2 linked regions of the Hoeflea sp. 108 genome follow. The protein of the gene in region 1 interacts with the protein of each later gene in a pairwise test. Links are inferred from orthologs where the notes say so. Each region holds a gene or a part of one and is shown in the gene's direction. Other genes may lie near its edges.

Region 1 (3,056 bases):
CAGCTGTCGCCCAAGATCCTTGCCGAAATGAAGGCCAAGGGCATGGACAAGAGCTCGCCCGTGCTGGCGCGCGTGTTCAAGGAAGAAGGCAAGCTCGAGGTCTGGAAGCAGAAGACCAACGGCCGCTACGACATCATCGCCAGCTACGACATCTGCAAGATGTCCGGCAAGCTCGGCCCGAAATATACCGAGGGTGACCGCCAGTCGCCGGAGGGGTTCTACACCGTTCGTCCGGGGCAGATGAACCCGAACTCCAGCTATCACCTCGCCTTCAACATCGGCTATCCCAACACATATGATCGCGCCAACGGCCGCACCGGCTCGAACCTGATGGTTCACGGCGCCTGTTCGTCATCGGGCTGCTTCTCGATGACCGATGCCCAGATCGAGGAGATCTATGCTTTCGCCCGCGACGCGTTCAAGGGTGGCCAGACCGAGTTCCAGGTGCAGTCGTATCCGTTCCGCATGAACGCCGCCAACATGGCGCGTTATCGCAACGACCCGAACTACCAGTTCTGGACCATGCTGAAGGAAGGTTACGACCACTTCGAAATCACCAAGGTGCCGCCGAAGGTCGACGTCTGCGAAAAGCGCTACGTTTTCAACCGTGTTGCGGAGGCTGGTGCGAGCTTCAACCCGACCGGCGCCTGCCCGGCCACGACCCAGCCGCAACCGCTGATGACGGCCTACCAGTCCTACAAGAGCCAGTATGACAGCGCTTTTGCCAGCGCCACTGGCGGCGAAGCGCCGAAGCCGACGATTGCCGGCATCAAGGAAGCCAATCTGGTGTCCGACTGGACCAAGCGCCGCGCCCGCGGCGAGCGTGTGACCATGGATCCGCCTGCCATGGCCCAGGACGGTACTGTCGTGCAGACGACAACGCGCATGGGCCGCATCGATTCGGCCGAGGGTCGCCGCATGGCGGCACTCGAGGCTGAAGAAGCCGCAAAGAAGAAGGCCGCAGAAGAAAAGCTTGCTGCCGCGGCCGCCGCCAAAGCAGCCAAGATCGCCGCCCAGCAGCAGGCGATCGCAGCCGCCGCGGCACCCGCACCGGCCCCTGTTACCGAAGCCCCTGCCCAGGCAGCGCAGGCGGCCCCGGTCGAAGAGCCGGGCACGACGGCCAAGCTGAAGAAGAAGCTGCTCAACCTGTTCGGCAGCTGATCCGCGTGAGCGAAACCACCGAAATCTACGACCTCAGGGGGCTCAATTGCCCCCTGCCAGTGCTGAAGGCCAAGCGGCGCCTGGCAGACATGGCGGCCGGCAGCAGGCTGTGGCTCGAGACCACCGATCCGCTCGCGGTCATCGACATTCCGGCCTTTTGTCAGGATGCCGGCCACAGGCTGGTCGAGACCATGGCTGTCGACGGCGGCCACCGCTTCCTGGTGGAACGCACCGGCTGATATCAACTGACTTTCTGGACGCTACCGCCCGGCAATCGCCAGCGGGTTGTTTTCCATCGCCTCGCGATCAGGCGTGTCGATCGCCGGCTTGTTGACGAAGGCGGCGAACAGGCGCTCGACATAGTCGCGCGGCAGGTCGATGCCGATCAGCACCAGCCGTGTTCCGCGCACCGCATCCGGCCATGATGGCAGTCGCGCCGGCGGGTGGAGCATCTTCTGGACGCCATGGATCACCAGCGGCCGCGATGGATCCTCGGCCAGTTCGACGATGCCCTTGATACGCAGGAGCTTGTCGCCCTGTGTCGACAACAGCAGGTCGAGGAACATCTCGACCGTCGAGAACGGCAGTGCGCCGCCATGCACCAACGTGAACGAGCCGATGCGGGCGTCGTGATGTCCATGACCATGGTCATGTCCGTGACCGCAGTCATGCGCGTGGTTGTGCCCATGATCGTGATCGTGGAGGTCGTGATTGCCGCCATGATGGTGATGATGATCGTGCGCGGCCGCTTCGCCCAGCCAGCGCCTGACATCGGCGGTCTTGGTCGCGGGATCGTAAAGCCCGCATTGGATGAGCTGCGCCACCGCGCCCTCGCCCGCCGCCCTGATCTCGGCGCCGGGATTGATATGGCGCAGCCGGCCCAGAAGCGTCTCCGTCCAGGCCGGATCGTCGACCAGGTCGGATTTGGTCAGCACGATACGGTCGGCGACCGCCACCTGCTTCACCGCCTCGACATGGGCGTCGAGCGTGGCACGACCATTGACCGCGTCTACGACGGTAACGACACCATCGAGCCTGAAGGCATGCACCAGTGCCGGATGGCCCATGATCGACTGCAACACCGGCACCGGGTCGGCAAGACCGGTGGTCTCGATGACGACCCGCGCCAGCCGCTGGATGCGGCCGGTCTGCAGTCGGTCGACCAGATCGGCCAGCGTATCCACCAGTTCGCCGCGCACCGTGCAGCACAGGCAGCCGTCGGACAGCTCGATGACGCCATCGGATGCCTTCTCGACCAGCAGGTGGTCGATGGCGACGTCGCCGAACTCGTTGATGATCACGGCCGTGTCGGTAAGCGCCGGATCCTTGAGCAGTCGGTTGAGCAGTGTCGTCTTGCCGGCACCGAGGAAGCCGGTCAGCACCGACACCGGGATCGGGAATGAGGCTTGGGGGCTCACGAGCGCGCCTTCGATCCCTGGGCGACGGGCACGGCACCGGCGGGAGCCGGCATGTCCGGCCGCCAGGTCGGCAGCGGCACGTCGGCATATTCGACCTCGTCGCGGCCCATCATGGCGCGCGGCACCGGGCCGTTGGCGCCGCCGAGGCTGACGGTCACCCAGCTGCGCGGACGCGTCATCTCGGGAATGATCGAGACCTTCTCTTCGGACTTCTCTTCGCCTGCCCCGGCTTCGGTCGGAGCCGGACCATCGGAGGCAGCGTGCTTGGCCTTGGGCGAGCACACCTCGTCGCGCATGCTGGTCGGCATGTCGCGCATGTCGCCATAGGGCGCGAGCCCGGTCACGCTGACCGAGCTGCCGGTGCGGCCAAAACCGCTTTGCAAGAGCTTGGCCGCCTCTTCGGCGCGGTCGTTGGGCGACGTCGCACCGAGCACGACGGCTGCAAGCGTCCTGCCGTCGCGGGTGGCCGACGCGATC
Region 2 (3,482 bases), 190 kb from region 1 along the record:
GCCGAAGCGCCTCAGGCCGAGGCTCCGCAGGTCGAAGCCGCCGTCGTCGAGCAGCCGCAGGCGGTCGCAGTCGAGGCGGCACCTGCTGCCGAAGCCGCCGAGGGCGAGGTCGCTGTGGCACCGCGCCGTGGCCGTCGTCCGCGTCGTGGCGAGCGCGCCGCGACCGAGGCGCAGGGCGAAGGCGAAACGCCGGCAGCCGAGCCTGCGGTCGTCGAGGGCTGATCGCCTTCCACGAAGGGCTTTGAAGCCATTTCAAACGGCGGGATGAAAATCTCGCCGTTTTTGTTTTTTGACTTCGGTGACGCGCATCGGCCCGAAAATCGGAATTGATTTTCGGAAAGCACGATGCGCAGACTCAGGAAATGCCGGAGCGTCCTTTGCGCGTCAAAAAATGACGCGCGGCGCTCCAGGCTCCTTGAGGGATATCGTCCTACTACCCATATCACGCCCAACAGGGTCCGGCCCAAACGGGCGGACTCGTCACCTTGGACCAGACCGGTGCCGCAAAGCGGGCCGGCGACGGAGTGGAGACAGATATGAATCTTGAGAAGTATTCCGAACGCGTACGCGGCTTCATCCAGTCCGCGCAGACTTACGCCCTTTCCAACAATCACCAGCAGTTCACGCCGGAGCACATCCTCAAGGTGCTGATCGACGACGATGAGGGGCTTGCCTCTTCGCTGATCGAGCGCGCCGGCGGCAATGCCCGCGATGTCAGGCTCGCTGTCGAGGCGGCGCTCAAGGCCATGCCCAAGGTCGAGGGCGCCAACGGCCAGCTTTACCTGGCGCAGCCGCTCGCCAAGGTCTTGTCGACCGCCGAGGAACTGGCCAAGAAGGCCGGCGACAGCTTCGTCACGGTCGAGCGCCTTTTGACGGCGCTTGCCGTCGAGAAGTCGGCCAAGACCTCCGAAATCCTGGCCAAGGCCGGTGTCACCGCGCAAGGCCTCAACAAGGCCATCAACGAAATCCGCAAGGGCCGCACCGCAGATTCGGCGAGTGCGGAGCAGGGCTACGACGCATTGAAGAAATACGCACGCGACCTCACGGCCGATGCCCGTGCCGGCAAGCTCGATCCGGTCATCGGCCGCGACGACGAAATCCGCCGCACCATCCAGGTGCTGTCGCGGCGCACCAAGAACAATCCGGTGCTGATCGGCGAGCCCGGCGTCGGCAAGACGGCCATCGCCGAAGGCCTTGCGCTGCGCATCGTCAATGGCGACGTGCCCGAGAGCCTCAAGGACAAGCAACTGATGGCGCTCGACATGGGCGCGCTGATTGCGGGTGCCAAGTATCGCGGCGAGTTCGAGGAGCGGCTGAAGGCCGTTCTGTCCGAGGTTACCGCGGCTGCCGGCGGCATCATCCTGTTCATCGATGAAATGCACACGCTCGTCGGCGCCGGCAAGGCCGATGGCGCGATGGATGCCTCCAACCTGCTCAAGCCGGCGCTCGCCCGCGGTGAGCTTCATTGCGTCGGCGCCACCACGCTCGACGAGTACCGCAAACATGTCGAAAAGGATGCGGCCCTTGCCCGCCGCTTCCAGCCGGTCTTCGTTTCCGAGCCGACCGTCGAGGACACCATCTCGATCCTGCGCGGCCTGAAGGAGAAGTACGAGCAGCACCACAAGGTGCGCATTTCGGACTCCGCATTGGTGGCGGCTGCGACGCTGTCGAATCGCTACATCACCGACCGCTTCCTGCCCGACAAGGCCATCGACCTGGTCGACGAGGCCGGCTCGCGGCTGCGCATGCAGATCGATTCCAAGCCCGAAGCCCTCGACGAGATCGACCGCCGCATCATGCAGCTCAAGATCGAGCGCGAGGCGCTGAAGCTGGAAACCGACGACGCCTCGCGCGACCGTCTCGAAAGGCTCGAGAAGGAGCTGGCCGGGCTCGAGGAAGAGTCGACCCGGGTGACCAGCCAGTGGATGGCCGAGAAGGAAAAGCTCGGCCTTGCCGCCGACCTCAAGGGCCAGCTCGAAGAAGCCCGCAACGAACTCGCCATCGCCCAGCGCAAGGGCGAGTTCCAGAAGGCGGGCGAGCTCGCCTATGGCCGCATCCCCGAACTCGAAAAGAAGCTCGTCGAGGCCGAGGCCCAGGAAAGCCGGGGCTCGATGGTCGAGGAAACCGTCACGCCTGATCACGTCGCCCATGTCGTCGAGCGCTGGACCGGCATTCCGGTCGACAAGATGCTCGAAGGCCAGCGCGAGAAGCTGTTGCGCATGGAAGACGAACTCGGTGTCCGCGTCGTCGGCCAGGGCGAGGCCGTGCAGGCCGTGTCCAAGGCCGTCAGGCGCGCCCGCGCCGGTCTGCAGGATCCGAACCGGCCGATCGGCTCGTTCATGTTTCTGGGCCCGACCGGCGTCGGCAAGACCGAGCTCACCAAGGCGCTCGCCGACTACCTGTTCGACGACGAGCACGCGCTGGTCCGCATCGACATGTCCGAGTTCATGGAGAAGCACTCCGTGGCCCGGCTGATCGGCGCGCCTCCCGGCTATGTCGGCTACGAGGAAGGCGGCACACTGACCGAAGCCGTGCGGCGCCGGCCCTATCAGGTCGTGCTGTTCGACGAGGTCGAGAAGGCTCATCCGGACGTCTTCAACGTGCTCCTGCAGGTGCTGGACGATGGCCGCCTGACCGATGGTCAGGGCCGCACCGTCGACTTCCGCAACACGCTGATCATCATGACGTCCAACCTCGGCGCCGAATATCTGGTGGCGCTGGGGGAGAACGAGGATGTCGACCAGGTCCGCGACGAGGTCATGGGCGCGGTCAAGGCGGCGTTCCGGCCGGAGTTCCTGAACCGCATCGATGAGATCGTCCTGTTCCACCGGCTGCGCCAGCAGGACATGGGCAAGATCGTGGCGATCCAGCTCAAGCGGCTCGAAAAGCTGCTCGCCGACCGCAAGATTGCGCTCGACCTCGCGCCCGACGCGATCGAGTGGCTGGCGCATAAGGGCTACGACCCCGCCTATGGCGCCCGTCCGCTCAAGCGCGTCATGCAGAAGGAACTGCAGGATCCGCTGGCCGAGCGCATCCTCGGCGGCGAGATCCTCGACGGCTCGACCGTCAAGATCACCGCAGGCTCGGATCGGCTCAACTTCCGGTCCAAGCAGGGCGTGGTGAGCGAGGAAGCGGCGGCGTAATCGCAACTGCTGTCCGTTGCATGGACAAAAGTGCCCCGTCATCGACGGGGCATTCTTTTTACCGATCTCTACCAGGACTTTTCTGGTTGGCGTTGTTCAAGCCTGACGGACGATGACGCCGATGGCATTGACGAGAAGACGCGCCGCGGTGGCGGCCGTCAGACCGTCGATGTCGGCAGGCGGATAAAATTCGACCAGGTCGAAACCTACGATCCTCGCCCGCTTGTCGACGCCGGCGATCAGGTCGATCGTTTGCGTGTAGGTGAGGCCGCCAGGTGTACGCGCCGCGACCCCCGGCATGATACTTGGATCAAGGCCGTCGCAGTCGAGCGTGATGAC

What was found.
Region 2: the proteins of B015_RS0121135 (region 1) and clpB interact in binary tests that used the Escherichia coli proteins (3 or more experiments, as listed by UniProt). The link is inferred for Hoeflea sp. 108 from one-to-one orthologs.

Annotation. Positions count from the first base shown.
Region 1 is NZ_KB890024.1:4,254,169-4,257,224, forward strand. Bases 45-2,783 are described here. They hold B015_RS0121135 (sulfurtransferase TusA family protein), read left to right. Parts: upstream 45-1,166; coding sequence 1,167-1,400; downstream 1,401-2,783. Other genes in these bases: B015_RS0121130 (murein L,D-transpeptidase family protein), read left to right, coding at 45-1,161; B015_RS0121140 (GTP-binding protein), read right to left, coding at 1,422-2,579; B015_RS0121145 (D-alanyl-D-alanine carboxypeptidase family protein), read right to left, coding at 2,576-2,783. Also shown: more of B015_RS0121130, read left to right, coding at 1-44; more of B015_RS0121145, read right to left, coding at 2,784-3,056. UniProt on the Escherichia coli protein: Involved in thiosulfate metabolism.
Region 2 is NZ_KB890024.1:4,063,220-4,066,701, reverse strand. What follows is about bases 179-3,343. They hold clpB (ATP-dependent chaperone ClpB), read left to right. Parts: upstream 179-536; coding sequence 537-3,143; downstream 3,144-3,343. Other genes in these bases: B015_RS0120075 (agmatinase), read right to left, coding at 3,240-3,343; B015_RS0120085 (DUF4167 domain-containing protein), read left to right, coding at 179-222. Outside these bases: more of B015_RS0120085, read left to right, coding at 1-178; more of B015_RS0120075, read right to left, coding at 3,344-3,482. UniProt on the Escherichia coli protein: Part of a stress-induced multi-chaperone system, it is involved in the recovery of the cell from heat-induced damage, in cooperation with DnaK, DnaJ and GrpE. Acts before DnaK, in the processing of protein aggregates.